2 regions of the Faecalimonas umbilicata genome follow, and region 1 is predicted to be linked to the other one. Evidence: riboswitches for the same ligand, from Rfam matches in the RefSeq annotation. Region 1 holds a riboswitch; the other holds the start of a gene.
The links. Region 1 has a riboswitch for FMN ahead of ACGG81_RS03225 (ECF transporter S component). Riboswitches for the same ligand answer to the same signal wherever they lie in the genome.
Positions count from the first base shown of each region.

Region 2: linked by a shared signal. The riboswitch ahead of ribD (bifunctional diaminohydroxyphosphoribosylaminopyrimidine deaminase/5-amino-6-(5-phosphoribosylamino)uracil reductase RibD) and the one ahead of ACGG81_RS03225 (ECF transporter S component) in region 1 are both predicted to bind FMN.

Region 1 covers NZ_AP031411.1:634,614-650,738, forward strand. Annotated here, with positions in the region: gene ACGG81_RS03175 (sensor histidine kinase) at 1-142, shown strand, start outside; gene ACGG81_RS03180 (sugar ABC transporter substrate-binding protein) at 139-1,050, shown strand; gene ACGG81_RS03185 (galactose ABC transporter substrate-binding protein) at 1,071-2,114, shown strand; gene ACGG81_RS03190 (galactose ABC transporter substrate-binding protein) at 2,292-3,311, shown strand; gene ACGG81_RS03195 (sugar ABC transporter ATP-binding protein) at 3,493-4,998, shown strand; gene mglC (galactose/methyl galactoside ABC transporter permease MglC) at 5,015-6,031, shown strand; gene ACGG81_RS03205 (hypothetical protein) at 6,108-6,365, shown strand; gene ACGG81_RS03210 (Tex family protein) at 6,547-8,700, shown strand; gene glpK (glycerol kinase GlpK) at 8,728-10,224, shown strand; gene ACGG81_RS03220 (DUF1958 domain-containing protein) at 10,277-11,608, shown strand; FMN riboswitch at 11,663-11,786, shown strand; gene ACGG81_RS03225 (ECF transporter S component) at 11,992-12,600, shown strand; gene ACGG81_RS03230 (YcxB family protein) at 12,679-13,185, shown strand; gene tsaE (tRNA (adenosine(37)-N6)-threonylcarbamoyltransferase complex ATPase subunit type 1 TsaE) at 13,207-13,638, shown strand; gene tsaB (tRNA (adenosine(37)-N6)-threonylcarbamoyltransferase complex dimerization subunit type 1 TsaB) at 13,735-14,451, shown strand; gene rimI (ribosomal protein S18-alanine N-acetyltransferase) at 14,448-14,894, shown strand; gene ACGG81_RS03250 (hypothetical protein) at 15,020-15,235, shown strand; gene ACGG81_RS03255 (ribonuclease Z) at 15,251-16,125, shown strand, end outside.
Region 2 covers NZ_AP031411.1:907,644-923,768, reverse strand. Annotated here, with positions in the region: gene ACGG81_RS04410 (XRE family transcriptional regulator) at 236-1,402, opposite strand; gene ribE (6,7-dimethyl-8-ribityllumazine synthase) at 1,780-2,247, opposite strand; gene ACGG81_RS04400 (bifunctional 3,4-dihydroxy-2-butanone-4-phosphate synthase/GTP cyclohydrolase II) at 2,248-3,453, opposite strand; gene ribE (riboflavin synthase) at 3,473-4,108, opposite strand; gene ribD (bifunctional diaminohydroxyphosphoribosylaminopyrimidine deaminase/5-amino-6-(5-phosphoribosylamino)uracil reductase RibD) at 4,093-5,193, opposite strand; FMN riboswitch at 5,329-5,443, opposite strand; gene ACGG81_RS04385 (helix-turn-helix domain-containing protein) at 5,551-5,697, opposite strand; gene ACGG81_RS04380 (thiamine diphosphokinase) at 6,616-7,284, opposite strand; gene rpe (ribulose-phosphate 3-epimerase) at 7,277-7,939, opposite strand; gene rsgA (ribosome small subunit-dependent GTPase A) at 7,941-8,819, opposite strand; gene pknB (Stk1 family PASTA domain-containing Ser/Thr kinase) at 8,897-11,068, opposite strand; gene ACGG81_RS04360 (Stp1/IreP family PP2C-type Ser/Thr phosphatase) at 11,062-11,805, opposite strand; gene rlmN (23S rRNA (adenine(2503)-C(2))-methyltransferase RlmN) at 11,789-12,865, opposite strand; gene rsmB (16S rRNA (cytosine(967)-C(5))-methyltransferase RsmB) at 12,875-14,233, opposite strand; gene ACGG81_RS04345 (zinc metallopeptidase) at 14,214-14,939, opposite strand; gene fmt (methionyl-tRNA formyltransferase) at 15,097-16,062, opposite strand; gene def (peptide deformylase) at 16,074-16,125, opposite strand, start outside.

The DNA of each region.
Region 1 (16,125 bases):
TATGCGAAATGTCGGAGAGCGGATCCAGCTTGCATATGGAAAAGAATATGGAATCCAAATTGAGTCGGAGCCGGACGAAGGCACTTGTATTACATTGACGCAGCCTAAAATAGCGTATGGGCAGGAGGGAGAATTGCTGTGAAGAAAGCAGAAAAAATAGGAATTATCGCGGCGCTCTGTGGAATTATCCTTCTATTTTTAATTGCATCCACAGATTTTGTGTTGGAAGAGAACAGAAAAGAAGTGTATACCATCGCATTTGTGACTGACGGAAGTGCAGATGACCGCTTTCAATCCCTCCGGAAGGGTATGGAGAAGGCTGCGAAGAAGTGGAATGTAGATCTAGTTGTGGATGCACCATATCTCAGTGGAAATGCTGCAGAGCAGGAGGCTGCGATCGAAGAGGCGGTGGAAAATGGCGCGCAGGCGGTGATCACAGTGCCGGCAGACCAGGTACAGATGGAAAAATTTCTGGATCAGAGTAAGCTTCAGGTTCCGGTGATCACGCTGGAAAAGGAGCTTCATTCGGAAAAAAAATTTGGAGCCTATATTTATGACAGTGAAAAGTCAGCAAAAAAGCTGGCGAGAGCTGTACTGGAAGAAAAGAAAGACGCAAGCGTTGCTCTTTATGCATCAGATGTCTCGGCAAAAGAGACTGCAAATTGTCTGGATATATTAGAAAAAGAATTGGAAGACGGAGGCTGCACTGTGATCCGCAGGCAGTACCGTCAAGGATTTGAGATCGAAGGAGAAGTTATCGTTGCAGCAGATCCATACACGTTTTCGCAAATCGTCAATTTACAGAAAATTCCCGACAGGCTTTACGGAATTGGCTGTTCGAACAAGATGTTAACTTTGCTTGAAGAAGGAAAAGTGTGTGCGGCAGTGATCTGCAACGAATATGATAAAGGATATCTGAGTGTGGAGGCGGCGATGAAAAGTATCCAGAATGGGACGAGACAGCGGACAGTAAAGATGGAGCAGGTGCTTGTAAGACAGGAAAATCTCTACGACAAAGAATATGAGGCATTGTTGTTTCCGATTTCATAGTGGAAGGTCAGGGAAAAGTGATGAGAGAGTACAAAAAGTGGAAAACACAGATGGGGCTTTTGGCAGTGACAGTGGCAGTGATCTGTGTGGCAGCAGCGGGCATTTCAAGAAGAAAAGAAAAACAGAAAGAAGAGGACACACTCAAAGTCGGGATCTCGATTTATCAAAGTGATGATACGTATGTAAATTTGTTGAGGAAAAAAATAGAGCGGCAGTTGAAAGCATGCGAGAAGCAGCAGGGGATCAAGATTCATTGTAAGATTGTATCCGCAGAAAATGATCAGAATGAACAAAATGAGCAGGTGGAACATTTCGCAGCGCTTGCGTATGATGTCATCTGTGTCAATGCAGTGGATCGGACAAATGTGTCGACGATGATCGATCGTGTGGAGAAATCAGAGATTCCTCTGATTTTCTTTAACCGCCAGCCGGTACAGGATGATCTGAGAAAAGGGCAGCATATTTATTATGTAGGATCAGATGCACAGGAGTCAGGGAGATTGCAGGGAGAGCTTGTGGCATCAGTATATCGAAAGGATCCTGCGGTGTTGGATAAGAACGGAGACGGGGTTGTAGGGTATGCCGTTTTAGAGGGGGAGACCGGGCATCAGGATGCCATTATCCGTTCCGAGTGGTCAGTAAAGACAATGACATCTTCTGGAGTTCCTGCAAAAAGGATCACAGGAGGGGTTGCAAACTGGATGAAAGAGCAGGCGGCAGCAATCGTTGGACGGTGGCTGAAGGAAGAAGAGGGGGAGCTGGAACTGATTTTATGTAACAATGATGATATGGCACTTGGCGCGATCGAGACACTTCGCCAGGAGGGCAGGACAGATATCAGTGTGGTAGGCATCGATGGCACGGAGGAAGGGCTTATGGCAGTCAGAGACGGGAAGATGCTTGGAACCGTGAAGGCAGACTCTGACATTTATGCGGAATATATTGCACGCATGGTATGCGGGCTAAAAAAAGAAGGAACGGTGCCAAAGGAAATCTTGGAAGGACATGATCGGGAAGTATGGATTCCATGGGAAATTAAGATCTGTCCAGAATTGGGAGAATAGAGAGTGTAAATATGCACAAATATGTCAAATAAAAATTATATAAAATGTTTAAAATGATGATAAAATCAAAGAAAATTCATAGAATACCATAGAAATCTGTATGGAATTCTATGAATTTTTTGCTTATAATATAGTCATCAAGAACAAGAGTCGTGTTTTTAAAGGAGGAAAAAAACTATGAAAAAGAAAATCGTATGTGGAATGTTATGTGCAGCAATGTCACTTTCATTACTTGCAGGCTGCGGCGGAGGCAGTGAGGAAGGTGGAAAAGATGCAAAGAAAGACGGAGACGCAATCAAATTAGGTGTTCTCGTGTACAAATATGATGATACATACATTTCTACAGTACGTTCTGCAATCGAAAAATATGCAAAAGAAGCAGATGTTGAGATTAAACTGGATATGCAGGATGGACAGGGAGACCAGTCAAAGCAGAATGACCAGTTAGACGTTCTGATTTCTAAAGGAGTAGATGCACTTCTGATCAATGCAGTTGATACAGGTTCTGCACAGGGACTTGCAGATAAGGCGAAAGCAGCAGACATTCCGGCAGTATTCTTTAACAGAGAGCCTGCAAAAGAAGTTGTAGAATCTTGTGAAGGTATCTTCGTTGGAACAACAGCTTCAGAAGCTGGTGTAATGCAGGGAGATATGCTTGCTGATATGTATGAGGCAGACAAAGAAGCAATCGACAAAAATGGAGATGGAAAAATTCAGTATATCGTATTCAAAGGAGAACCAGGTAACCCAGAAGCTGAGGCACGTACAGAATATGCTGTAAAACAGGCAGAGGAACGTGGACTTGTGATGGACAATATGGGAATCGAACCACTTGTTGCAAACTGGATGACAGACCAGGCTCAGACACAGATGGAAGCTCAGATGTCTGCAAATGGAGATAAGATTGAAGCTGTATTCTGTAACAACGATGACATGGCACTTGGAGCAATCGCTGGTATCAATGGAAAATCAGATGCTCCGGTATTCGGTGTGGATGCAACAGAAGCTGGTATGGAAGCAATCAAATCAGGAAAAATGGCTGGTACTGTAAAACAGGATGGAGATGCAATGGGTAAGGCACTTGTTGCAATCGGTGCAAATGCAGCTCAGGGTAAAGACTTTATTGAAGGAACAGATTACGAAATGGCAGAAGACGGATTCTCAGTTCGTATTCCATATGCACCTATTACAAAATAGTTTTAAGATTCATTTGTAACATGTAACAAATAACTGAGGTGGTGCAGGAGGCAATGATTCTTGTACCACCTCTCATAGAGTGTATCAAAGGAAAGAGATATGCTCTGGAGTGTATTTGAAAGTTCTTTTCCGCAATTTTCAAACGCACTTCGCAGTATGAGGAAGAGTGGTGAGCGAAAAAATGTCAGAATATATTCTGGAAATGACGAACATTGAAAAGCAGTTCCCAGGTGTCAAAGCACTCGATAAAGCAAATTTAATGCTGAAAAAAGGAAGCGTCCACGCTCTTATGGGAGAGAATGGAGCAGGAAAAAGTACATTAATGAAATGTCTGTTCGGTGTCTATGTAGAGGATGCCGGGGAGATCAAAATTGATGGAAAACCAGTGCGTTTTACAAATCCGAAGCAAGCGCTTGACAATGGGGTGGCAATGGTACATCAGGAGCTGAACCAGGTATTGCGGCGCAGCGTAATGGAGAACCTGTGGCTTGGAAGATTCATTAAAAAGGGCGGCTTTATTGACGATAAGAAATGCTACGAGGAGACAAAGAAAATTTTTGAGGATCTTGATATTGATGTAGATCCAAAAACAATCATCGGTGAGTTGTCTGTCTCACAGAGGCAGATGGTAGAGATTGCGAAAGCAGTATCTTACGATGCCAAGATCCTTGTACTTGATGAGCCTACATCTTCCCTGACTAAGGAAGAAGTTGGACATTTATTTAGGATCATCAACCGTCTGCGCGATCGTGGAGTTGGTATGGTATATATTTCCCATAAGATGGAAGAGATTCTGGAGATTTCGGATGACGTTACGATCATGCGTGATGGAAAATGGATCGCAACAAAGTCTGCAAAAGATATCACAATGGATGAAATCATCAAGTTGATGGTAGGTCGAGATTTGACGGAACGTTTCCCGGAGAAGACTAATAAGCCGGGAGAAGTGTTGATGAAAGTAGAAGGGCTGACTGGAAAATATATGCCAAGCTGTATGGATGCTTCTTTTGAACTGAGAAAAGGAGAAGTGCTTGGCGTCGCAGGGCTTGTAGGTTCCAGAAGAACAGAGTTGCTTGAGACGATTTTCGGAATTGCACACAGAGAAAGCGGAAAGATCGAACTGCATGGAAAGGAAATTTACAATAAGGATTCCCGTCAGGCGATTAAAAATGGATTTGCACTTCTGACAGAAGAACGGCGTGCAACTGGTATCATTCCGCTTCAGAGTATTACGTTTAATGCAGTACTTGCAAACATGAAGTCTTATCTGAAATGTGGTCTTCTCTCTACAAAGAAGATGGAGAAAGATGCCAAATGGGTGATTGACAGTATGCATGTGAAGACACCTTCGTCTAAGACACATATCAAATCTCTCTCAGGAGGAAATCAGCAGAAAGTCATTATTGGACGCTGGCTTCTGACAGAGCCGGAAGTGCTGCTTCTGGATGAACCGACAAGAGGTATCGATGTCGGTGCAAAATTTGAGATTTATCAGCTGATCAATGATCTTGCCGCAAAGGGCAAAGGAGTCATGGTAGTTTCTTCAGAAATGCCAGAGCTGATCGGTATCTGTGACCGTATCCTTGTTATGAGCAATGGTCGTGTGGCAGGTATCTTAGATATGAAGAAGGATTATCACGGACAGGAGCAGGAAGAAATCATGCGACTGGCTGCAAAATACATTTAACACAGGGGGTGTCGACGTGGAAAAGAAAAAATTTAATCTCAACGAATTTTTATTAAACTATGCGTTATACATAATTTTAGGATTGATGATCATCGTAGTCATCATCATTGAACCGGGATTTTTACATCCGTCAAACTTTATTAAGATTTTAACCCAGGCGTCTACAAGAGGTATTCTTGCACTCGGTGTTGCAGGTATGATCGTACTTGCCGGAACCGACCTCTCTGCAGGACGTATCCTTGGATGTTGTGCTGCTGTATCAGCTTCTCTTGTACAGGCAACAACATATGCTTCCAGAATGTATCCGGAGATTACAAAAGATCTTCCGTTAATCTTACCACTGGCAGCAAGTATTCTGATCGGTGTTGCGTTCTGTGCACTCAACGGATTTGGTGTTGCAAAATTAAACTTGCATGCATTTATCGTCAGCTTAGGTACACAGACAATCGCATTTGGTGCAACATGTATTTATATTGACAGCCAGGAAGGCGGAGCACAGGCATTGTCTTCTTTCAATGAAAAATTCTTGAACTTTGTCAACGGATCTTTCAAGATCGGAAGCTTCGAACTTCCATACCTGATCATTTATTTTGCACTTTCTGCAACAGTTATGTGGGTGATCTGGAATAAGACAACACTTGGAAAAAATATGTTTGCAATCGGTGGAAATAAAGAAGCTGCCGCAGTATCCGGTGTAAATATTACAAAAAACATTATGGGTGTGTATCTTGTAGCCGGTGTGCTCTACGGACTTGCAGCTTTCTTAGAGGCAGGACGTATCCAGTCTGTCAATACAGGTACAGGTTTAAACTATGACCTGGATGCGATTTCAGGTTGTGTAATCGGTGGTGTATCATTCAACGGTGGTGTTGGTACAATCCCGGGAGTTGTTCTTGGTGTAGTTCTTCTTCAGGTAATCAACTACAGCTTTAACTTCCTTGGAATCAACCCATACTTGCAATATATCATCAAAGGTATTATCATTATCCTTGCAGTATCCATCGACGTAAGAAAGTATCTTGCAAAGAAATAAAAGATAGAAGGACAATAGCAATTCCTCATGTAAATCTCGTGATCTGCATGAGGAATTTTTTAGAAAGGGGCAGGCTATGAGCGAAGCACAGATGAGAAGCGCAGAAGAGGAAATAGAAGAAAAGGAAATCACAGAGAGCAAAACAGAGGAAATAGCGGAACAAGATGGGGAGAATATGCAGGAAGAAAAGCCGGAAGAAGAGAAGAAGACCGGATTTTTAAGCAGAGAAACACTTTATTCCAAAATCAATATTTCACTGAAATCTATGGACCGTTTCATTGCGATACTCATTATTCTTCTGATCGTACTGCTCGGTGTGGGGATTTTCAGTTAAAAGTTTTGGGGACGATCTAAGAAAGCTACAACAAGAAATACAGAACAAGCAAAAAAGGAAAGGCAGGGTCTTCATAGGAGGAAAGCCTTTCCTTTTCTGATAGGAATTTGATTTTGCGTTTGAACCGGGAATAAGCTATAATAAAGCGTAACAGTATAAAAAGCAGAGAGGAAAGAACAGTATGGATATGATTCAGAAACTCACAGAAGAGCTGGAAGTAAAGAAATGGCAGGTAGAGGCAGCAGTCAGACTGATCGATGAGGGAAATACGATTCCGTTTATTGCGCGGTACCGGAAAGAGGCAACCGGCTCTCTGAATGATGAGCAGCTTAGAAGTTTACATGAGCGGCTGATATATTTACGCAATCTTGAGGAGAAGAAGGAGCAGGTACTCGCTTCAATCGAGGAGCAGGGGAAATTGACAGAAGAACTGAGAGTGCAGATTATAAATGCCCAGACGCTTGTTGCTGTGGAAGATCTGTACCGACCATATCGGCCAAAAAGGCGGACAAGGGCGACCATTGCAAAGGAGAAAGGACTGGAACCGCTGGCGACACTTCTGATGCTGCAAAAGATACAAAAGCCTTTGGAAGAAGAGGCGCAAAAATATATTTCTGCAGAAAAAGAAGTACATACAGTGGAAGAGGCCATTGCAGGTGCAAAAGACATCCTTGCGGAGACAGTTTCTGATGAGGCAGATTACCGGAGTTTTATTCGGAATCTTACGGTGAAAGAAGGAAAGATGATTTCTTCGGCAAAAGATGATAGTGTGCAGTCTGTCTACGAAATGTACTATTCTTTTGAAGAACCAGTCAGCAGGCTGGCAGGACACCGGATCCTTGCACTGAATCGTGGAGAGAAGGAAAAGATTCTGAACGTGAAGATTGAAGCGCCGGAGGAGAAGATTCTGCGGTATCTTGAGAAGAAAATCATTGTTTCCGAAAATCCATATACGTCAGAATATTTAAAAGAAGTGGCAGAAGACAGCTACAAACGACTGATTGCTCCGGCAATTGAGCGGGAGATCCGGAGTAGCCTGACAGAAAAGGCAGAGGATAGTGCCATCACAGTATTTGGAAAAAATCTGGAACAACTTCTAATGCAGCCGCCGATCGTTGGACAGGTTGTGCTTGGATGGGATCCGGCATTTCGGACCGGATGTAAGTTGGCTGTTGTAGATGAGACTGGAAAGGTACTAGATACGACGGTAATCTATCCGACTGCCCCGACGACACCACAGAAGATCCAGGCGGCAAAGGATACGTTAAAGAAGCTGATCCGCAAGTACCATATTACGCTGATCTCTGTCGGAAATGGTACGGCATCGCGGGAATCGGAGATGATCCTTGTCGAACTGTTAAAGGAGATCCCGGAGAAAGTACAGTATGTGATCGTCAATGAGGCGGGCGCTTCTGTCTATTCTGCAAGCAAGCTGGCGACAGAGGAATTTCCGAATTTTGATGTGGGACAGAGAAGTGCGGCATCCATCGCTAGAAGGCTGCAGGATCCGCTTGCAGAACTTGTGAAGATTGATCCGAAGTCAATCGGTGTCGGACAATATCAGCATGATATGAACCAGAAGAAATTGAGCGAGGCGCTTTCTGGAGTGGTAGAATCCTGTGTCAACCGGGTAGGAGTAGATTTAAATACTGCATCGGCACCGCTTCTCTCTTATATTTCCGGAATCAGCAGTGCAATCGCAAAAAACATTGTGGCGTACAGAGAGGAACATGGGAAATTCCAGTCAAGAAAGGAACTGCTAAAAGTTGCAAAGCTTGGACCGAAAGCATTCGAACAGTGTGCCGGATTTCTCAAGATTACAGATGGGAAAAATCCGCTGGATGCGACAAGCGTTCACCCGGAGTCTTATGAGGCGGCGGAAAAACTTTTAAAACAGCAGGGATTTTCAACGGAAGAGATCCGCAGAGGGGGACTTCAGGGACTTTCTAAAACAATCAGAAATGAAAAGAAGCTGGCAGAAGAGCTTGGAATCGGAGAGATCACCCTTCAGGATATTGTAAAAGAACTGGAGAAACCGGGCAGAGATCCTCGTGAGGAGATGCCAAAACCAATTCTTAGAACGGATGTGCTGGAAATGAAAGATTTGACGGAGGGGATGGTCTTAAAAGGAACCGTACGAAATGTGATTGATTTCGGCGTGTTTGTGGATATCGGAGTACATCAGGATGGACTTGTGCATATTTCGCAGATTACCGATAAGAAATTTATCAAACATCCACTGGAGGCAGTGAGTGTCGGTGACATTGTCGATGTCAAAGTCATGAGTGTCGATGTACAGAAAAAGCGGATCCAGTTAACGATGAAAGGGATTTAGAAGAAAAAGGAACAAGGAGGAAGCGGCATGGCGAAATATGTAATGGCGCTGGATGCTGGGACAACAAGCAATCGCTGTATTCTTTTTAACGAAAAAGGACAGATATGCAGTATGGCACAGAAGGAGTTTACACAGTATTTTCCGAAGCCAGGATGGGTGGAGCATGATGCCAATGAGATCTGGTCCTCCCAATTGGGAGTGGCAGTGGAAGCAATGACAAAGATTGGAGCAACTGCGGAAGATATTGCAGCGATTGGAATTACCAATCAAAGGGAAACTGCGATTGTGTGGGACAAAAAGACTGGGGAACCGATCGGACATGCAATCGTCTGGCAGTGCAGAAGAACATCCAGGTACTGTGATAAGTTGAAAGAAAAGGGACTTACAGAATCATTCCGGGAGAAGACGGGACTGATGATCGATGCTTATTTTTCGGGGACAAAGGTAAAGTGGATGTTGGATCACATCGAAGGGGCCCGAGAGCGGGCAGAGCAAGGAGAATTGCTGTTTGGGACAGTGGAGACATGGCTGATTTGGAAACTTACGAAAGGGCGTGTGCATGTCAGCGATTATTCGAATGCTTCCCGTACTATGCTGTTTAACATCAAAGAGCTGAAATGGGATGATGATATATTAGAAGAGCTTCAGATTCCAAAAAGTATGCTTCCAAAGGTGTGTCCATCCAGTGAAATCTACGGCTATGCAGATGCAAGCTATTTTGGAGGGAAAATCCCAATCAGCGGAGCGGCAGGCGATCAACAGGCAGCGCTTTTTGGGCAGACCTGTTTCCATGCAGGGGAAGCAAAAAATACATATGGAACCGGGTGTTTCCTTCTGATGAATACAGGGACAGAACCGGTGTATTCTGACCACGGTCTTGTGACGACGATCGCATGGGGACTGGATGGTAAGGTGACGTATGCACTGGAAGGCTCTATATTTGTAGCAGGAGCTGCGATCCAGTGGCTGCGGGATGAGATGAAGCTGATAGATTCTGCGAAAGATTCGGAATATCTTGCCCAGAGAGTGGAAGACACGAACGGCTGTTACGTCGTGCCGGCATTTACCGGGCTGGGAGCTCCGCACTGGGATCAGTATGCCAGAGGTGCGATCGTAGGATTGACAAGAGGTGTGAATCGATATCATATTATCCGGGCGACATTAGAGTCTATTGCGTATCAGGTAAATGACGTTGTGCATGCAATGCAGGCAGATTCGGGAATTTCGCTGAGTACACTCAATGTTGACGGAGGTGCCAGTGCAAATGATTTTCTGATGCAGGTACAGGCGGATATCTGCAATGCCCCGGTCAATCGACCGGAATGCGTAGAGACAACGGCAATGGGAGCGGCATATCTTGCCGGGCTGGCCGTTGGATACTGGAAGGACAAAGAAGACGTCGGAAAGAATTGGGCGATTGATAAGGTGTTCTATCCAAAATTAAAGGAAAATGAACGGGAAGAAAAAATTCATGGCTGGGAGAAGGCTGTAAAACGCTCTTTTGGATGGGAAGAAGAGGAGTAAAACAGTAAAGATACACGCAGATGTGGGACTGAGAAAAGAGAGGGAAGAACAGATGAAAAAAAGGAGTTGGGTAATCGCGCTGTGTATAGCGCTTTTGACAGTGCTGCTTCCTGCAGGGCAGGTGGAAGCGCAGCAGGTGGAGGAAGAAGAAAAGAAAAAATCCGGAAAACGTGCGATCGATGTAGCGAGGGAAAGTGGCTATCAGTTGGACGATCGTTATCAGCCGGCAGGTTCTATCATTACAGAGATCCATACCGGGCAGATTTTGTGGGAGGAGAATAAAGATGTTTCCTGGGCTCCGGCCAGTATGACAAAATTGATGACAATTTTGCTCGCATATGATGCGATGGAGGAAGGAAAATTTGAAAAGGACATGCAGGTAGCGGTGAATGAAAAGTATGTAGATATCGCCGGAAGGTATGTGCTCAGCAACAATGTGATGCAGATGGGAGCAACCTATACGGTGGGAGAATTGATCGATCTGATCATTGTCCCATCTTCGGCGGCAGCCACGTATATGCTTGCAGATTTAGTGGAGCCGGATCCGGATAAATTTGTAGCGCTGATGAATCAGAAAGCAAAAGAGATTGGGATGACGCATACTACTTATTACAATTGTGTTGGTGTCACAAATGACCTGCTGTATCCGTATGCTCCGAAAAATCTACCGGCAGATGCAGATAATGTGACTTCCCCACAAGATTACGCACTGCTGTGCAGTTATTTTGTAAAGACTTACCCGGATATATTGACACATACGAGTTCTCCAGAAATTGTAGTGAAAGAAGGTACCCCGTATGAAGAACATTTTAAGTCGTATCAGATTTCTCTGGAAGGGGCAAAGTATGGTCTGAAAGGGACAGATGGGTTGAAAACTGGTTCCAGCGGAAGAGCAGGGTTTAATTATTCCTCTACTGCAAAACGTCAGGATACGAGGCTTGTGGAAATTGTGATGGGGGTTTCGGACTGGACAGACCAGACCGGAGAAGAACTTCGTCATCTTGTTGGGAATGCAATTATGGAACAGGCATTTGAGAAATACGAGTATCGAAAGGTTCTGCCAAAAGGAACACATCAGATTGGAAAAGAGAAAATTGTAACAAAGAAAGACCTGTGGGACTGTGTGCCAAAAGAAGAAAAAATAAAGTTTAAGATGGAAGATGGCAAAGTATTTGTTGATCTTGAACGGCAGTATCTTCCGGGATACGCAGCGCCTTCCGTTACCTATCAGCAGAAACAGATAGTTTCGGAAGCGAAAAGCGGACTGGGCGCGATTGGAAAAGGAATACTCGCAGTATTGCTTGCCGGAGGTGTTGCACTTGTAGGAAGAATCGCATATGTGGATGCGGTCAGAAAGAAGAGACGAAGACGGAGAAGGAAATAGGTCTTGCACAATTTTTAAAACCGTCGTATAATAGGCGATATGAAAAAGAATAGGAAAATTCTTCGGGGTAGGGTGCAAGTCCCAACCGGCGGTAAAGTCCGCGACCTGCCTGGGAACAGGTGGCTGAACTGGTGAGATTCCAGTACCGACAGTATAGTCTGGATGAGAGAAGAATCATTTGATCGCAAATCAGATCGTGTGATAGCGGATAGATTTTTGCGCGAGAATCAAAGTTCCCCCGGAAGTTATTTCGGGGGAATTTTTACTTTGCAGGAAATGTAGGTGCAATTCTTTCACCTTTTGGGGTATGGAGGAAAGCTGATCAAAGATTTCCGGAAGATTTTCTTTCTTTTAAATTTTAGAAAAAGAAGGAGAGAAGAAAAATGAGTACAAATGTAGCAGAGAAGACAAAGGTGAACACAAGGACGCTTGTTCAGATTGGGATGTTATCGGCACTTGCAATTATTTTGATGCAGTTTGAGATTCCGCTCCCATTCGCACCGGCGTTCTATAAGATTGATTTCAGTGAGGTTCCAGTGTTGATCGGATGTTTTTCGATGGGACCGTTTGCGGGGGTTTTAATCGAATTGATCAAGGTGATCCTAAATGTTGCAATCAAAGGAACGATGACGATGGGGATCGGAGATGCAGCAAATTTCCTGATTGGATGTGCATTCTGCGTTCCAGCGGCGCTGATCTATCAGAAAAAGCGTACGAAGAGTGGAGCGGTGACGGGGATGGTAGTTGGAACTGTGATCATGACTATTCTCGGATGTGTTCTGAATGCTTATATTTTGCTTCCGGTGTATGCAAAAGCATTTGAGATGCCCTTGGATGCTCTGGTATCGATGGGCACAGAGGTAAATGGTGCGATCACTGGTCTGATGACCTTTGTCCTTTTTGCAGTGGCACCGTTTAATTTGCTGAAAGGGATTTTGGTATCTTTGATCGTATTTTTTGTCTATAAGAAAATCCGGCAAGTGTTATTGTAAGGAAAAGGGTGGTATGTTATAATTTTATAACATACCATTTTGCGTATGAGACAGAAAAAGTAATGGAGGGATTAAGCAATGTCAGTGAAAATGGATGTTCAGATGACACCGAGAGCAATGTATGACTTTTTGCTGTATCACACATACAGCCATCTCAGTGGGCTGATCGGAGCGATTTTTGGAGTTGTTGTACTTGGACTTGGAATCCGGGCGATGGCACAGGGAGATTATACCGCAGGTATGATGTTTTTCTTTTTTGCCGCAGTTTTTCTTGTTATGACACCTCTCACACTGAAGTCAAAGGCGAAGGCGCAGGTAAAGACAACGCCGATGTTCCAAAAGCCAATCACATATGAGTTGACCGAAGAAGGAATCACCATTTCCCAGGAAGATCAGCAGACAGAGGTGAAATGGGAAGAATTTCAGAAGGCAGTTTCTACGAACCGGACATTGATTCTTTATATCACGCGGGTACGTGCGCTTGTTTTTCCGAAGGAAGCGCTAGGAGAGCAGTATACAGCAGCTGTGCAGATGATCTCAACACATATGGCGCCGGCGAAAGTGAAGATCCGTCAGGTACGGTAAGAGGGAAAAGGAAGGAAAACTATGGTAATAGAGACAAGAAGTCCGAAGGAGACGTTTGAGTTTGGGAAAAAAATCGGAGAACTGGCAAAAGCAGGAGAGATCTATACACTGATTGGCGATCTGGGCGTGGGGAAGACTGTATTTACGCAGGGATTGGCAAGAGGGCTTCAGATTGAAGAGGCGATTAGCAGCCCGACATTCACAATCGTACAGGTATATGAGGAGGGAAGGCTTCCGTTTTATCATTTTGACGTATATCGGATTGGGGATATTGAGGAAATGGAAGAGATCGGATATGAAGATTACTTCTATGGTCAAGGAGTATCTCTGATTGAGTGGTCAAATCTGATTGAAGAGATCTTGCCACAGAGACGGACAGAGATTACTATTGAGAAAGATCTGGATCAAGGGTTTGATTTCCGACGGATTACGGTAAGAGAACTTGGAGTATAGGAACGAGAGAAAAAAGAAGTTGGAAAAGAGGTTGCGTTAGAAATAGTGACCTTTCTAAAACAGATGATAGACAATGAAAAAGAAAGAAGTGAAACTATGCGGATATTGGCATTAGACAGTTCTGGTTTGGTGGCGTCAGTGGCAGTTGTAGAGGAAGAACAGACAATTGCGGAATACACAGTGAATTATAAGAAGACTCATTCACAGACGCTGCTTCCAATGCTGGATGAAATCGTAAAAATGACAGAGATGAATCTTGGTGAGATTGATGCAATCGCAGTGGCGGGAGGACCTGGGTCCTTTACCGGGCTGCGAATTGGATCGGCGACGGCGAAAGGACTTGGACTCGCGTTAAAAAAGCCGTTGATCCATATTCCTACGGTGGATGGACTTGCTTATAACTTATATGGAAATGAAGGGGTGATCTGCCCAATCATGGATGCAAGGAGAAATCAGGTTTATACCGGAATTTATCGTTTCCGGGAGGAATTTGTAGTAGAAGAGCCGCAGATGGCGATAGAAATATCAGCTCTTGCAGAGAAATTGAATGAACGAGGAGAGCGGGTGACATTTTTAGGGGACGGTGTTCCGGTATACAAAGAACAGTTAGAGCAACTTTTGCATGTTCCGGTAAGATTTGCCCCATCTCATATGAATCGGCAGCGGGCAGCAGCTGTTGGGACACTTGCAGTTCAGTATTGGAAAGAAGGAAAGATAGAACGTGCGGAGGATCATCAGCCGGATTATCTTAGAATGTCACAGGCGGAACGCGAGCGTTTAGAGCGAGAAGAGAAGGAGCAGCAGGGAAAATGATCATTCGAGGAATGAAAGAATCCGACATCATGCCGCTATATGCGCTGGAGGAGCAATGTTTTTGCCCATCCGATCGGTGGAGTATGGCGGACATTAGAAAGGCATATGAGCTGGAGCATTTTTTTGTCCTTGTGGCAGAAGAAGCAGAGGAGATCTGCGGATATTGCATTGTCTATGCGGTGATGGATAGTGCGGATATTGGGAAAATAGCGGTGGCTCCCAAAGCGCGTGGAAAAGGAATTGCAGGAAATTTGTTGGAACATTTATGGAAAGTTTGTGCTGAGAGAGGAATCAAGGATGTGATTCTTGAAGTGCGGGCAAGCAATGATGCTGCGAGGTGCCTGTATACAAAGTATGGATTCGAGACGATTTCCCTGCGGAAGGATTATTATAAAGAACCTATGGAACATGGATTGACTATGCAAAAGAACCTATCTGAATAGGGGTTGGGGCATTGTAAGAACATGGAAAAAAAGGAAACAGTTCCCGCTAGGAATCTGTTTTAAAAATCAATATAATAAAGGCGTGACAACAAGAAAAAAGAAGGATTTTTCATAGGAGGAATTGTATGCGCCAATATAAAAAAGTTGAGACGACGGAATTAGATAAAGTATTTTGCAACAAATGTGGAAAAGAAATTCTCAGAGAGGCAGATTTCCTCCATGTAGAGAAGCGCTGGGGATATTTCTCGGGAAAAGATAACGAAGTACACGAGTTTGATCTCTGCGAAGAGTGTTACGATGCATGGATTTCAGACTTTTCGATTCCGGTAGAGAAGAAATAATAGAAGGAGAATCACATGTTAGATGTTTGTCTTCTCGGAACGGGCGGGATGATGCCACTGCCTTATCGGTGGCTGACTGCTCTGATGACGAGATTTAATGGAAGTAGTCTGCTGATCGACTGTGGAGAAGGGACGCAGATTGCGATCAAAGAGAAAGGCTGGAGCTTTAAGCCGATTGATGTGATTTGTTTTACTCATTATCACGGAGATCACATCAGTGGACTGCCGGGGCTTTTGCTTACAATGGGAAATGCAGACAGAAGAGAACCGTTGACGTTAATAGGACCGAAAGGGCTTGAGCGTGTTGTGAGCGCTCTTCGCGTCATTGCGCCGGAACTTCCATTTCCGATCATATACAAAGAAATTGAAGGACCAGAGCAGACTTTTGAATTAAATGGATATCGTCTGAAAGCGTTTCGTGTCAATCATAATGTGCTTTGTTACGGGTATACACTGGAGATTGACCGTGCTGGAAAATTTGATGTAACAAGAGCGATGGATCATGCGATTCCAAAGCAATATTGGAAGCATTTGCAAAAAGGTGAGACGATTGAGCATGAAGGAAATGTATTTACCCCGGATATGGTGCTGGGTGCTCCGCGCCGTGGAATCAAACTTACCTATACGACAGATACAAGGCCGACAGACTCGATTCGTGTGAATGCGAAACATTCCGATCTGTTTATTTGTGAAGGAATGTACGGGGAGAAAGAAAAGGCATGCAAGGCGGTAGAATATAAGCATATGACATTTTACGAAGCGGCGCAGCTTGCAAAAGAGGCCGAGGTAAAGGAAATGTGGCTGACACATTACAGTCCGTCTCTGACGCGCCCGGAATTTTTTATAGAGGAAGTGCAAAAAATTTTTCCGCAGGCAAAAGCCGGCAGCGA
Region 2 (16,125 bases), 270 kb from region 1:
AACTACCCATGCAACACCGTTATTGCCAACTATGGAATGAAAGATTTTCTTTGCTCCATATAGGGAACGGCAACTGCCAAAGGTTAAGTTGAGAATGAAAATATTTTCTTCTTTCACTCCATATAGGGAATGGAAACCTCGATTTAATGAGTAGTTTTGAAAAAAAGTTAGATTTCCTTTCCTCGCACCATATCTGTACGCAAGTAGCCGTTTTGTTGCAGATTTTTTGAAGAAATTAAAAAATACCGTCATTCCCTTGTGGAACAGCGGTATCTTTCTCAATCATATCTGCTATGTCTGTTGTCATTTGTTTAATTTTTAATTCCTGCTTTTCTGTTAGTCTTGTATGTCTGTCGATTTCTTCCAGATAATTTGCTCCTGTTTGCTTTTCAATCTCTTTTATCATCAATAAAGAGGGCATGACCTGTCTTTCTAACCAACGTTTTGTTTTATCCATATTGACAGCAACAGGCGTCATAATAAACGGAAGTGAAGTCGTTACATTATCTAAAAATATATCCCATAAAATATAAACGGGAAAATCTATCTGTGTGAGGATAAGGCTTGCTATGGTCTGTTCGGGATTTCTTGAAAAAACAAGTTGTTCTATCGTTTGTTCTGCTTTTCCACTTTTTAAACGAATTTCAAATCGGTTCTTAATGTCTGTTTTTATACCTTTGCTTTTTTGTTCCTTTTCTTTTTCATACAAGCAAAAGTAAATAGAACTATTCTTTGAACCGATATAAAAAGTTTTTGCAGTATCTCCATGTGTACCCGATAATTTTCCGCTGTCTACTGCTTCATGGGTTCTTGAACGTTTCCATACCTTGTTGGCATAATAACGTTCCCTTAGAATTTCTATATCCAGCAATCCGCCCATATCATTGACCGCCAAATCTATGCGTTTAAAAACACCTTGATAATCTATACAACTGCTTAAAAAGTAATACCAGTCTATCCCTCTTGCCTGTAAAACATATTCCAAGTTTCGACACCCCATACCTCTTAATTCCAATAAAACACCCATAGAACTATCTTTAGAAGCATTTACACTAATATCCCCATAGATATACTGTTCTTCATAACCAAACATTCCGTAATCTTCATGTATAAAATATTCGCTTTTCATTGCCAGTACATTTTTTATAATTTCCAATGCGTCTGTGGTAGGAAAACGAACACGCAGATAGTCAATCGTTAAAGTGAAAGGCTGTGTACAATTACAATAATCAAGATAATGTAAAAGTATATGTTTCATTTCTTTACTGGCTTTTGTTTTTCCGTTTTCAATTTCATTTAAGTTCTGCCTGCTAATTTGCAATTCCTGTGCCAGTCGTGATTGAGAATAATCACAGGCATTTCTCTTTTGCTTTAATGTTTCAATAAATTCTATATCATTCATGCTTCATTCCTCCAATCAAAAAAGGCATATACTCATAGGAGCATACACCTTGTATCTTATATTTATTTTCTATTGATATGCTGTTTTAGACCTGTCGGGTAAAAAGAATATGGTGTGAAGTGAAATAAGTTCTTATAACCTTATAAATCGTTGCATATCAGCAGTTTTGTATTTATTTTTTCTCTTGTCTTTTGTAATAGTACCCCCCTGTTAGATAACGGGGGCTTGATAATCGCTCGCCATAGGCTCGCTCACAGACGAAGTGAACCATTCCCTCGCCAGCAAGCTGGCGTGGCTCTATGTCTTCGACAGCCACCGCGAATGGATCACTTCGCCTATTATGCTTTTTCGCTCTAACTTTTAATCTACCAATCAAATTATACCTCTAATGTACGAATTAAATTTACCATTTCAATAGCTCCTTGTGCACATTCAGAGCCTTTATTTCCTGCTTTACTACCAGCTCGTTCTATCGCCTGTTCAATCGTATCTGTCGTAAGAACACCGAACATAACAGGTATTTCGGTATTTAAACTGATTTGGGCAATTCCCTTTGATACCTCACTACACACATAATCATAATGGCTTGTACTGCCTCGAATAACTGCCCCTAAACAAATAATCGCATCATATTTTTTACTTTTTGCCATTTTAGACGCTATCAACGGTATTTCAAATGCTCCCGGAACCCAAGCCACCTCTATATCCTTTTCGCTAACATTTTCTCTTTTCAAATTGTCTAATGCTCCTGCTAATAGCTTTGAAGTTATAAACTCATTAAACCTTGCTACAACAATACCTATTTTAATATTTTCTGCCACTAAATTGCCTTCAAAAGTATTCATTTATTTTTCCTCCATATTCAAAATGTGCCCCATTCGGTCTTTCTTTGTTTTCAAATAAAAACTATCATAAGGATTTGCTTCTATTTCAATCGGTACTCTGCTTGAAATTCTCATTCCATAATCTTCTAACTGATAAACTTTATCAGGATTATTTGTAAGTAAATGCAATGATTTTATTCCCAAATCTCTTAAAATCTGTGCTCCAATATAATATTCTCTTAAATCGCCTTGAAATCCTAATGCAAGGTTAGCGTCAAGGGTATCCATACCGTTATCCTGCAAATGATAGGCTTTTAGTTTATTGACAAGTCCGATACCTCGTCCTTCTTGTCGCATATAAAGCAATACACCTGAACCATTTTCTGCAATCATTTTCATAGCTTTATCTAACTGCTGTCCGCAATCACAGCGTAAAGAACCAAAAACATCTCCTGTTAAGCACTCTGAGTGAACACGACATAACACATCGTTTCCATTATCCAAATTTCCCATAACCAATGCAATATGATGTTCTCCATTCAGTTTGTTGATATAACAATGTGCTTTGAATTTTCCGTATTTTGTGGGCATTTCTACAATCGAAACACATTCTACAAGTATATCATATACTTTTCTATATTCCTGTAATTCTTTAATTGTGAGGGTAGGTATATGGTGTGTTTGAGAAAATTGAATTAAATCAGGTGTTCTCATCATTTTCCCGTTTTCATTCATGATTTCACAGCATAAGCCACATTCTTTTAATCCTGCCAACCTCAATAAGTCAACAGTTGCTTCCGTATGTCCGTTCCTTTCCAGAACACCTCCATTTTTTGCAATCAGAGGAAACATGTGCCCCGGTCTACGAAAATCAAAGGGATTTATATTCTCAACCACACACATACGAGCCGTCAATCCTCTTTCTTCGGCAGAAATACCTGTTGTAGTATCCTTATAATCAATAGAAACCGTAAAGGCAGTTTCATGGTTATCTGTATTATTTTCAACCATAGGGGAAAGCATAAGTTGGTTAGCTAGACTTTCACTCATAGGCATACAGATTAAGCCTTTTGCATAAGTCGCCATGAAATTAACATTTTCTGTTGTAGCCGATTGTGCCGAACAAATCAAATCTCCCTCATTTTCTCTCTCTTTATCATCCATAACCAAAACAAGTTTTCCCTCTTGTAACGCCTGCAATGCCGCTTTTATTTTTTGATATTTCATTATTCCTTTATCCTTTCTGTTAAAATCCATATTGGCATAATAACTCTTTCGATAACTCCGTTTTATTGCTGTTGTCTATGAGTTTCTGCACATATTTACCTAATATATCATTTTCAAGATTAACCATATTCCCAATTTGTTTATCCTTGAGAACTGTTTGCTCTAAAGTATGTGGGATAACGGATACTAAAAAGTCTGTTTTCGATACTTTTGCGACAGTAAGACTAATACCGTCAATAGCAATCGAGCCTTTTTCGACAATTAAATTTAAGATTTCTCTTTTCGTATTGATTTGATACCACATAGCATTTTTCTCTCTACGCACAGAAGATATTCTGCCTGTTCCATCAATATGCCCTGTAACAATATGACCGCCCAACCTGCCATTCATAGGTATAGCTCTTTCTAAATTCACACAACTTCCATGTTTTAATAGACTAAGAGCTGTTCTATTCCATGTTTCATTCATCACATCAACTGTGAAAGACTGGCGATTAAAACAAGTAACTGTAAGGCAAATGCCATTTACTGCTATGCTATCCCCTAAATGTATATCTTCTAATATTTTTGAAGCCTTAATGGATAGTTTACAGTTACAAATATCTTTCTGTATTTTTTCTATTTTACCGATTTCCTCTATTATTCCTGTAAACATGAATAAATCACTTCACTTTCTATGAGATAATCATTTCCTACTTGAGAAAAAGCATACGGTTTAAGCATAACGGCATCATCAGGAAAAGCAACCCCTTGCCCGCTTACAGGACTTTTTGCACTCCCACCAAATATTTTGGGTGCTATATAGACTTGCACCTCATCGACAATTTGTTGTTCAAGAGCACTCCAATTCATTGCACTTCCGCCCTCTAAAAGCAGGCTATCTATCTGCATATTTCCTAAACATTGCATTAAATTCATTAAGTCAATATGATTACCTTTTTTCTTTGTATGAATAATTTCACAACCGTATTTTCTATAAAGACCTATCTTACTTTCATCACTAGAAGAAGTAGCAATATAAGTCTTAATATCATTCGCTGTTTTTATAATTTTTGATGTAATGGGTGTTCTTAAATTTGTATCACATACGATACGGATAGGATTTTTTCCATTCTCTAATCGGCATGTCAGTAAAGGATTATCTTGAATAACAGTATTGACTCCTACCATGATTGCAGTAACCTTATGCCGAAGTTGATGTACCTGTTTTCTCGCTTCTTCTCCACTTACCCATTTTGATTGATTTGTATAAGTTGCTATCTTTCCGTCTAGTGTCATTGCATATTTCATAAAAACATAGGGAATGTGCTTTGTAACATATTTTCTAAAAACTTTGATTAACTGCTGGCACTCTTTTTCTAAAATGCCCACATCAACTTGAATATTGTTTTTCTCAAGTATTTTTACACCTTTTCCAGACACAATAGGATTACAGTCTAAAGTTCCAACGACTACTCTTGTAATGCCACTGCCAATAATTATTTCTGTACAAGGTGGTGTCTTTCCATAATGACAGCATGGTTCAAGTGTTACATAAAGTGTTGATCCTATAGGTGATTCCCTGCAATTTTTAAGTGCATTTCTTTCAGCATGCATTCCACCAAAAGTTTCATGGTATCCCTGTCCTATAATCCGATTATCTTTTACAATTACTGCTCCAACCATAGGATTAGGATTGACATAGCCAGCACCTTTTTTTGCCAATTCTATTGCTAATTTCATGTATTCTGCATCGCTCATTTTTACACCTCCAAAAAAATACATGCCTTGAATAAAAGCTATCCAAGACATGCAAAAGAGGATTTATGCGATTAAATAAAATGCTCCGAAACGATACGAAATCATTTCAGAGCACGCAAAAAAGCATAAATATACTTTCATCTTCTTTCATCCAGACTATACTGTCGGCTTTGGAATTTCACCAAATCATGCCTTTCGGCTCGTGGGCTGTACCACCGGTAGGGAATTGCACCCTGCCCTGAAGATAGTTATTCAATTACAGACAATTATAATATTTGACATTATTTCTGTCAATAGAAAGTTTTTTCTCATTCGTCAAATACAATAATTTGCAAGCAGGTAAACACAGGTTATTTCTTAATATCCTTTTGTTTGGGAAACTCCTCGTTCCCATTTACTTATGGCCTTGTCGGTAATATGTAAATATTCTGCCAGTTCTCTTTGAGACATATTTCTTTCCTTCCTTTTTCTTGCAATAAAACAGCCTGTTTTCATAGCATCCATAAGTCCCCTCCTTTCATCTCATAATATATCGTAAACTGATAAATCAGTAAACCGACTGATAGTTTACTCATTTGTAAGTTACCATCTACGATTATTTCATTAAATTCAAATTATCGTTCAAACGACAAATATCTCATTGAAAAGTCATTCTGCCAAAATCACCTTCTACAAGCATTCCATATTCTGTTCCTTCCAGTGCAAATTTTACTATACTTATTATTAATTCAAAAGCATACGTTCAAACTGCTTCTTAATTAAAAAAAGCTTAGAAGATACTTTTCTCCTCTAAGCCTTTATACTTTATCACAGAATGCTTTTTACCTTATTTTTTCCTCATGATCAAGAGGCCTTTTTCTCTTTAATCGTACCTTATGAGTCTTCCTACTACTCTTTACATATTTTCCGATTTTTTGTCGCTGTATATCACGGTCTTAAATTCAATGACAATTGCTCCTTTTAGACCATACATTTTGCCACTTAAAAACTTTCCATCATTTCTACTGTATTAGGACTTTAATAAAATCATTCAAAAAATAGTGGGCCACAAAGTGGGCCATTTTTCAAAAACTTATATGAATTTATATGGAGTTATATCCGAGTCAAAAATCCGCTAAATGCTCTAGCTATCAGCATTTAAAGGCTTTTAACGACTTATACGGACATACATGAAATCAGGCAAATAATAACGATACCTAATTTCATTTCTGTCCTTCCCTATTCAGAAATCTTCGTCTGATAAAGATTTCTGCCTTTCTCTATTTTCTTTCACAGAGTTGCATCTCTTTTCTGCTGTCAGATGCAGTTCTGTGAACATGCATTCTTACATCTTAGTCTATCATATCTGTGCAGGTTTGCCAATAGACACCCTGCGTTCCTTTTTCTTTTTTTCTTCTTTTTGTGACTTTTTACTTTTTTCACTTATTGATACATTTCTTCTCTTGTTTCCATTAAAATGACCATCCCTTCACCAAAAGCAATGACCGCTTCCTCCCCGTCAATCTGATTACTCACACAAAGGCTGTCGTAAGGAACAAGAGTGTGATCTGTCAATGGGTATTTTGCTCCACGAATATAGAGATGTCGGACTTCTCCTCCGAGTGGAAATAAAGAGAAATATTCCCCATAGGTCTCTGATTTTTTCAACCGTACTTCTCGTTCCACGACCCGGATCCGATTGTGTCCGTCAATGATCTCTGCCGGAATTCCTGACCGTGCAGGAATTGAAAGAACCTGAATGTTCGCCATCACATGATCCAGCCTCGTTCCGGTTCCTCCGAGAATCGTGATATTTCCGTATCCACTCTCCACTGCATATCGCACGGCAATCTCTGTATCTGACGCATCCTTGACCGGATTAAACTCCCGGATAGGAATCTCTGTCCACTCCTTGTACCAGACGATAATCTCAGGTGCAATACTGTCAAAATCTCCTACAATATAATCCGGCTTGATTTTGTGCTTATAAAAAAATTCCAGTCCCCGGTCAACCGCGATCAGAAATGCAGACGATTGTTTTTTTAAAATGTCCAGTGCAAGATTTTCTTCCACTGTGCCGCCGCTGATGATCACAACATGTTGTCTATTCATAACCTCTTAAGATCTCCATCATATTTTTTGTATTTTCTGCAGCATCTCCACGGAAAATAGCAGAACCTGCCACAATCACATTTGCCCCTGCTTCCAGCACTTCTCTTACATTCGTTGTATAGATTCCACCATCCACTTCAATATCTGCGGTTGAGTTGACACGATCAAGCAGTGCTCTCGTCTCTCGAATCTTCTCCAGAGAAGATGGGATGAAAGACTGACCTCCAAATCCAGGATGTACACTCATGATCAATACCATATCTACCAATTCCACATATGGCTCCAGTTCTGCCACCGGTGTGTCCGGGCAGATTGAGATTGCCGCTTTCGCCCCACATGCTTTGATTTTCTCCAGTGTCGCTTTCACATCACTGCACGCCTCCAGGTGAACGGTGATAATATCTGCCCCTGCTTTCTGAAATTCTTCTACATAGCGAATTGGCTCTTCAATCATCAAATGCACATCAAAAATCTGATCCACTGCGTTTCTGATGGATGCCAGTACCGGCATTCCAAAAGAAATACTTGGCACAAACTTTCCGTCCATCACATCAAAATGAATGTACTGTGCTCCTTCCCGCTCTGTCTCTTTCATCTGTTCCCCTAATTTTGTAAAATCTGCCGCCAATATAGACGGAGCCAAAATCATTTCCATGTTAGTATCTCCTCTTCTCCTGTAATTCCTTATACATCTCTAAATAATTCTGATACCGCACTTTGTGGATCTCTCCAGCTTCCACCGCTGCCTTGACCGCACACTTCGGCTCATGAATATGGTCGCATCCCTGGAATTTGCACATTCCTTCATAATATGTAAATTCCGGAAAATAATATTTCAATTCTTCTTTTTCAAATTCATTCACATACAGCGAACTAAATCCCGGAGTATCCATAATATAGGAATCCTCATCAATCGGAATCAGTTCCGAATGTCTTGTCGTATGCTTTCCGCGGGCAATCTTCTTGCTGATTTCCCTTGTCTCCATCTTCGCCTCCGGCTGAAGAATATTGATCAAGGAAGACTTGCCCACTCCGGAAGGTCCTGCTACCGTTGTTGTCTTTCCTTTTAAAACCTCTTTTACAAGCGCAATATTTTCCTCTTTTTTTGCACTCGTAAAAAGGATCTGATAGCCACACCTTCTGTAAATTTCCTGCAATTCCTGAATCTCTTTTTCTGTTGCAATATCCTGCTTATTGAAACATAACACCGCCGGAATCCCTTTTGTCTCCATCATGATCAAAAATCTGTCTAACAGATTGAAGTGTGGCTTTGGATCCGTCACTGCAAAGACAACAAGTGCTTGATCGATATTTGCTACTGCCGGACGGATCAATTCGTTTTTCCTTGGAAAAATCTGAATAATATTTCCCGTCTTCTCTTCCTCACTCAGGCAGTCGATCTCTACATTATCTCCGACGAGTGGTTTTCTCTTCTCTTTTCTGAAACTTCCTTTTGCCTTACATTCATAAATACCGAATCCTACTACATGAACGTAGTAGAATCCGGCAATTCCTTTTACAATCTTACCCTGCATGAATTTTCCCTTATCCATTTATTTATCTGGCTTCCGGGCACAAATACACAGTACTGTACCGCTTTTGTTCCTTCAAACTAATGCCCGGAATTTCCTTCCTGGCCAGTGGTATTTCCATCCGTGCTGCCGCTATTGTTATCTCCGCTGCCATTATGATCTGTGTTTCCATTGTTATTTCCATCGGTAGGCGGCTGTTCTGCCGGACCGTCACTGATCCAGATTTCAACCGTTGCTCCTTTTTCCAGTTCATCCCCGGTATTCGCACTGGCATAAAATACAGATCCTTTTTGATTTTCATTTGGCTCATGATAGATGACCGGTGTCAATCCGGCTGCCTGAAGTTGTGCCTTTGCATCCGCCTCTGAAAGACCGATCACTGCCGGCATTTTTGCTTTTTCTTTTCCTTTGCTGACTGTATAACCGACACTTCCTCCGACTTCAATCTTATTTCCACCTGCAATATCCTGGGAAATCACAGTCCCTGCCGGTTCATCGCTGTACTCTTCCTTTCTGTCCCCGGCATATAATCCAACTGCTTCTAAAGCTGCAATCGCATCAACTTCTGTCTTTCCTGTAATTTCCGGTACGGCCACTTTCTCAATTGGCTCTTCGCCTTTACTTACCTGCATGCCTACTTCTGTACCTTTTGCCACCTTGGTTCCCGGCTCGTAAGTTGTGGAAATAACCTCTCCCTCGGTATACATCGAACTATACTCATAGGTGACAGAAACTTTCAGTCCCAGCTTTTCCAGTTCTTTCTGTGCTTTATCCTGGTTCAGTCCCTTCACATCCGGCATGGTCACTTCTTCTTTTTTCTTCCCACTGCTTACAACAATCTTGACTCTTGTATTTTTCGCTATTTTTGTACCTGCTTTTGTTCCCTGTTCCATGACATAGCCTTTTTCATATTTATCAGACTCTCCGCCATCCACAAGTTCATATCCAAGATTTACTTTGTTCAGAGCCTCAATCGCATCTGCCTGTGTCTTACCGACAACATTTGGCACTTTTACTTTATCTTTTGAATCTTCTGTGACAAATCCCAGACCAGATCCAAAGATTCCTGCCGCCTTTCCTGCCATCATGATCACGAAAAATGCAATCAGAACTGCAACGACAATCATCAGAATCTTGATCAGCTTGTTCATCCGCGGATTGACATCTCCATTTCTTTTCCGAGATGTTCCTCTTCCATAGTCATCCTCGTCATAATCATCGTCCTGATCATACTCATCATCGTAGTCATCGTCATAGTCATCATCATAGTCATTGTCATAATCATCATACTGCTCTTCATCATAATCATCATCGTCATAATCGTCATATCGTCTTGCAGATATATTATTCATCTGAAGTTTCTGAAGTTCTCCTTCTGATAACATGACCGTATCGGAACCCGGTACTCTTCTGATCCGCACAAAGTCTCCTTCCGGATCCACGAGCGAACGTTTTAAATCAAGTACCAGTGATGCCACATCTGGATAACGGAATTCGGGCCGTTTCTGTGTACATTTCAAGATAATCTGCTCCAAACTATACGGCAGCTCTGGCACATACTCCGCCGGAGATACGATCTCTTCCTGAAGATGCTTTACCGCAACTGCAACTGCAGTATCCCCGTCAAATGGAAGTCGACCCGTCACCATCTCATACATTGTAATACCAAGTGAATAAATGTCACTTCTTGCATCGCTTGCAGCTCCTCTTGCCTGTTCCGGCGATGTATAGTGCACCGATCCAAGTACGGTAGAACTCATAGTGTTTGAGTTCGCTGCTTTTGCAATACCAAAGTCAGTCACTTTCACTTTGCCTTCTTTGGAAATGATCACATTCTGCGGCTTAATATCTCTGTGGATAATATTCTTATTATGCGCCGCCTGAATTCCATTTGCCATCTGAATTGTAATGCTGATTGCCTCTTTTGCGGAAAGTCGTCCCTTTTTCTGGATGTACTGTTTCAGTGTAATTCCTTCCACAAGTTCCATGACCATATAATTGGCACCTTGATCTTCCCCAACATCGTACACATTTACTACATTTGGATGCATAAGACCGCCTGCCGCCTGCGCTTCACTTGTAAATTTCTGAATAAATGAATCATCCTCATGAAATTCTTTCTTTAACACTTTTATCGCAATAAAGCGATTCAATTTATGGTCTTTTCCTTTATAAACATCTGCCATTCCCCCGGCGCCGATCTTGCCGAGGATCTCATACCTGCCATTTAACATGGTTCCTTCATTTAACATATACTCACCTCATCTGCCAATGGCTCAATCACAACAACCCCTATATTATCTTTTCCGCCATTTTCATTTGCTGTTTCGATCAGATCCTCTGTAATCTCCACAACATCCCTTCCACTCTTTACAATCTGGAATATTTCTTCATCTTCTATCATATTGCTGAGTCCATCCGAGCACATCAAAATGATGTCCCCTTTTTTCAGACTGTGTTCGAAAAAATCTGGTTCCACTCCCTCTTTTGCTCCGATTGCACGCGTAATAATATTCTTATCCGGATGATTCCTTGCCTCCTCCGGCTTGATTCCCCCAAGGCGCACCATCTCTTCTACAAGGGAGTGATCTTTAGTCAACTGTGTGATTGTATGATTGATCAGATAAAGTCGACTGTCCCCCACATTTGCGAAATAAATCATGTTATGTACAATCGTGGCAACAACAAGCGTCGTCCCCATTCCTTCTAACTTGCTGTCCCTTTCTGCCATCTCAATGATCTTCTCGTTTGCTTTATATATTGCCTGTCGGATAATGTCCTTGATATTGGTCTCCGTGCTCTCCTCTATTTCACGTTCCAATATCTCAACGGTACACTTGGATGCACGATCTCCGGCATTATGTCCCCCCATACCATCAGCCACTGCAAATAAATTTGGAAGTTTTCCTACCGGTTTCGTTCTGGCATAGACATAATCCTGGTTCGTCTCCCTTTTTCTCCCCACGTCTGTCTTAGAAAATGTTTTCATGATGTTCTCCTTTACTTCCATTTGTTTCAACATAACGCTTTCTTAGTTGTCCACAGGCTCCATCAATGTCAGAACCCATTTCTCTTCTTATAGTAACATTTATTCCGCTTTTTTCAAGTTTATTTTTAAATTTCTCAGCCGCCTCCCTTGTCGGTCGCTCAAAATCACGTTCTTTGATCGGGTTGACCGGAATCAGATTGATATGGCAGTTTTTATGAGAAAGAAGTGCACTTAATTCTTTTGCATCTTCCTCGGTATCATTCACTCCATGAACAAGACTATACTCGAAAGTCATTCTTCTTCCTGTCTTCGCAAAATATATATCACACGCTTCCAGCACTTCAGAAAGTTCATACTTATTCGCCACAGGCATCAGTTTCTTTCTTTTTTCCTGTGTGGATCCATGAAGGGATAATGCCAATGTAATCTGCAAATGCTCTTCTGCCAGCTCCAGCATCTTTGGCACAATTCCACAAGTAGAAACCGTCACATTTCTCTGACTGATATGAAGTCCGTGCTCATCAGTCAGCATCTGAATAAACTTTAATAAATTTTCATAATTATCCAACGGTTCCCCAGTTCCCATCACTACAACATTTGCAACACGCTCACCGGAAATTCTCTGAATCTGATAGATCTGCCCAAGCATTTCTGACGGCGTGAGATTTCGCTCAAGTCCTCCGATCGTCGAGGCACAAAACCGACATCCCATCCTGCAGCCAACCTGGGAGGAGATACAAACAGAATTGCCATGCTTATATTTCATGAGTACGCTCTCTACCACATGTCCATCACTTAATCGGAACAAAAACTTATTTGTCCCATCCATTGCGGACACCTGTCTGTCAAGCATCTCCACCTCCCGGATCTCATACTGGCGTGCAAGCTTTTCTCTGAGTGGTTTAGATAGGTTTGTCATCTCATCGAAAGACCGCACAAGCTTTACATGCAGCCATTCATAAATCTGTTTTGCGCGAAATGCTTTCTCTCCAATCGATGTCATCTCTTCCTTCAACTCTTCAAACCGGAAAGATCCGATATCCTTTTTCTCCTGTTTCATAACTACCTCTTACTTTCTCTTCCTTCTGAACTTTGCAATAAAAAATCCGTCACTGTCATGGACTCCTGGAAGAAGCTGAAGACATCCTTCTTTGACATCCTTTTGAAGTTCTCCACAGAGAAATGGTGTAATATCCTCTGCTTCAAATTCTGGACTATTGTCAAGAAACCATCTCACATTTTCCAGATTCTCTGCCGGATTGATCGTACATGTACTATATACGAGCGCTCCGCCCTCCTTCACATAATTTTTCACTACTCCAAGAATCTCCCTCTGGAGCTTTGCAAGACTTTCTGTCCCTTCCTTTGTCATCTTATATTTCAGATCTGTCTTTTTTGCCAGAACCCCTAATCCAGAACATGGAAGATCTGCGATTACAATATCCGCTATCCGCTCAGAATCTTTATCAAAAACGGTAGCGTCCTTCTGCTCTGCCCTTATATTTTGGAATCCAGTCCGGCAGATGTTTTCCTCGATGAGTCCTACTTTATATTCTGTAAGATCTCTCGCTGCTACCATGCCACTGCCATCAAGCAAATCTGCAATGTGCATAGACTTCCCTCCCGGAGCCGCACAGACATCTATCACCTGATCGCCTCTCTGTGGAGCTGCAATCTCTGCAACAAGCATAGAACTGATATCCTGCACCTGAAATGCTCCATCCCGGAAACTCTCCAGCCCGCCAAGATGATCATATCCGCTAATTTTCTTTGCATAGGAAAGATATGGATGTGCTTCCACCTTCACACCTTCTTTCCGGATTCTCTCTGTCAGCTCCTTTTCGGACTGTTTCCGAAGATTGCAGCGGATCACTGTCGGATGTTCCTCCAGAAATCCTTTCAGCATCTTCTCAACAGTCTCCGCACCATACTCGGAAAGCCACAGTTTTACCATCCATTCCGGTATAGAATAATGAATGGAAAGCCATGATACAGGATTTTTTTCTTTCTCCGGATAACGGATCTGATCCATATTTCTTGCAATTGTGCGCAACACCCCATTGACAAATCCCTTTAGACTACGAAACCCTTTTTTCTCCGCCAGCTTGACTGCCTCATTGCAGACAGCAGAATCAGGAACGCCGTCCATATATTTTAATTGATAGACTGCGCTCCTAAGAATCGTCCGGATGACCGGCTTCATTTTATTTACTTTCACATTTGAGAACTGATTGATAATATAATCGATCTCAATCATTCTCTCCAGCGTTCCTTCCACAACTCTCGTGATAAAGGCACGCTCTTTTTTATCTAAATACTGGTATTTCTCCAGCACATTTCGAATGGCGATATGGCTGTACACTCCATCCCTTGTAATTTCAAGAAGAACACCGAGTATCAATTCCCTATCATCTGTCATTTTCGCCATTTCCTCTTCCTCCTGTGATCAATATGATACGGATCAGCTGTAAGATTGCTGACGCAGCACTCGCGACATACGTCAAAGCTGCTGCACCAAGTACTCTCTTTGTACCGCTGATCTCATCCGGATAGAGCATTCCGCTCTCTCCTAAAATCCGAATTGCCCTGCCAGATGCATTAAACTCCACCGGCAGTGTAACAATCTGAAACAATACGGATAATGAAAATGCCAAAATTCCGATCTGGATCAGAAGACTAGAAGAATTTCCGGAAATAAAAAGTCCAAGAACGATCAACGGCCATGCGATAGTCGATCCAAAGTTTGCCACTGGAACAAGTGCACTTCGGATGTTAAGAGGTGCATATCCGACCGCGTGCTGGATGGCATGTCCGCACTCGTGCGCTGCCACACCAACTGCAGCAACCGATGCTGAACTATACGTACTGTCCGACAGCCGTAACACTTTATTCCTCGGATCATAGTGATCCGTCAGATGCCCGCTTACCCGTTCAATTCGTACATCAAAAATTCCTGCTCCCCTTAAAATCCTTTCTGCCGCATCTCTCCCGGTCATCCCGGAATGATTTCTCACCCGCTCATATTTGGCGTAAGTTGTCCGCACCCTTGCAGATGCAAGCATGCAGAGCAATACTCCTACAATCACAAGCAGGTATGTTGGATCAAAATACATTGGATAATATGCTCTATACATTTTCTCGCTCCTATCTGATAAAGACTTCTTCGTGTAAACTGCTGCTTTTTACAGCTGTCAGAATCATTATATACGAATTTCCCTTAGAAATACTTTATTTTATAGTTTTTTAAGAGAATCTTTATCAATTTCTCAAGTTCCTCTCTCCAAGATCTTCCTATCCTAAGATTTCTCCCGCTTTGATCTGATATCCTCTTAAAAATGCTCCTGCATCCATTCTCTTTTTCCCCGGAATCTGTAATTCCAAAACAGTCAGAAGTCCTTCTCCTGTCTGCACGGAAAACCTGTCTTTTGCGACTGCTGTGATGGTACCAGGTTCTGGATGTTTTGCTTCCTCTGACGCCATTTTCTCTTTTTCGCCGCTTTCATCCGCCTCAGTATCTGCAAGCCAGATTTTCATAACTTTCTGGTTCCAGTATGTATAGGCGCTTGGCCACGGATTCAACCCTCGAATCAGACGCTCAATCTTCTCTGCCGGCTGCTTCCAGTCAATCTCTCCCATCTGTTTTGTCAGCATCTTTGCGTAATCTGTCGTCGTTTCCCCTTGCTTTTCAGCCGGAGCTGTTCCTTCTTCCAGCCTTTTCAGTGTTTCTACGCACAGCGCCGCACCCGCTTCTGCAAGCTTGTCATGCAGGCTTCCACCTGTCTCTTTTTCATCCAAAATGACTTCTTTTTTCAAGATCATATCACCAGTATCAAGTCCCTCATCCATCTGCATCGTTGTCACACCTGACACCTTCTCTCCGTCAATGACTGCCCACTGGATTGGCGCTGCCCCACGGTATTTTGGAAGCAGTGATGCATGTACGTTAATACACCCATAAGGTGTCAACTCCAGGATGCTCTTTGGAAGGATCTGTCCGAATGCAATGACAACAATGACATCTGCCTCATACGATTTCAACACTTCCACACACGCTTTCTCACGGACTTTCACCGGCTGATACACTGGAATCTGATGGCGGATAGCCGCCTCTTTTACCGGAGTAAACTGCATCTCTTTTCCTCGTCCTTTTGGCTTATCTGGCTGCGTGACCGCAAGCACGACTTCATGACCTGCCTCTACAAGTGTCTCCAATGTCCCCACCGAGAATTCCGGTGTTCCCATAAAAATGACTCTCATCACATTTCCTCCTAGTCTTCTTCGTAATACATATCTTCCAGTTCGCCTTCTACTTTTTCTACA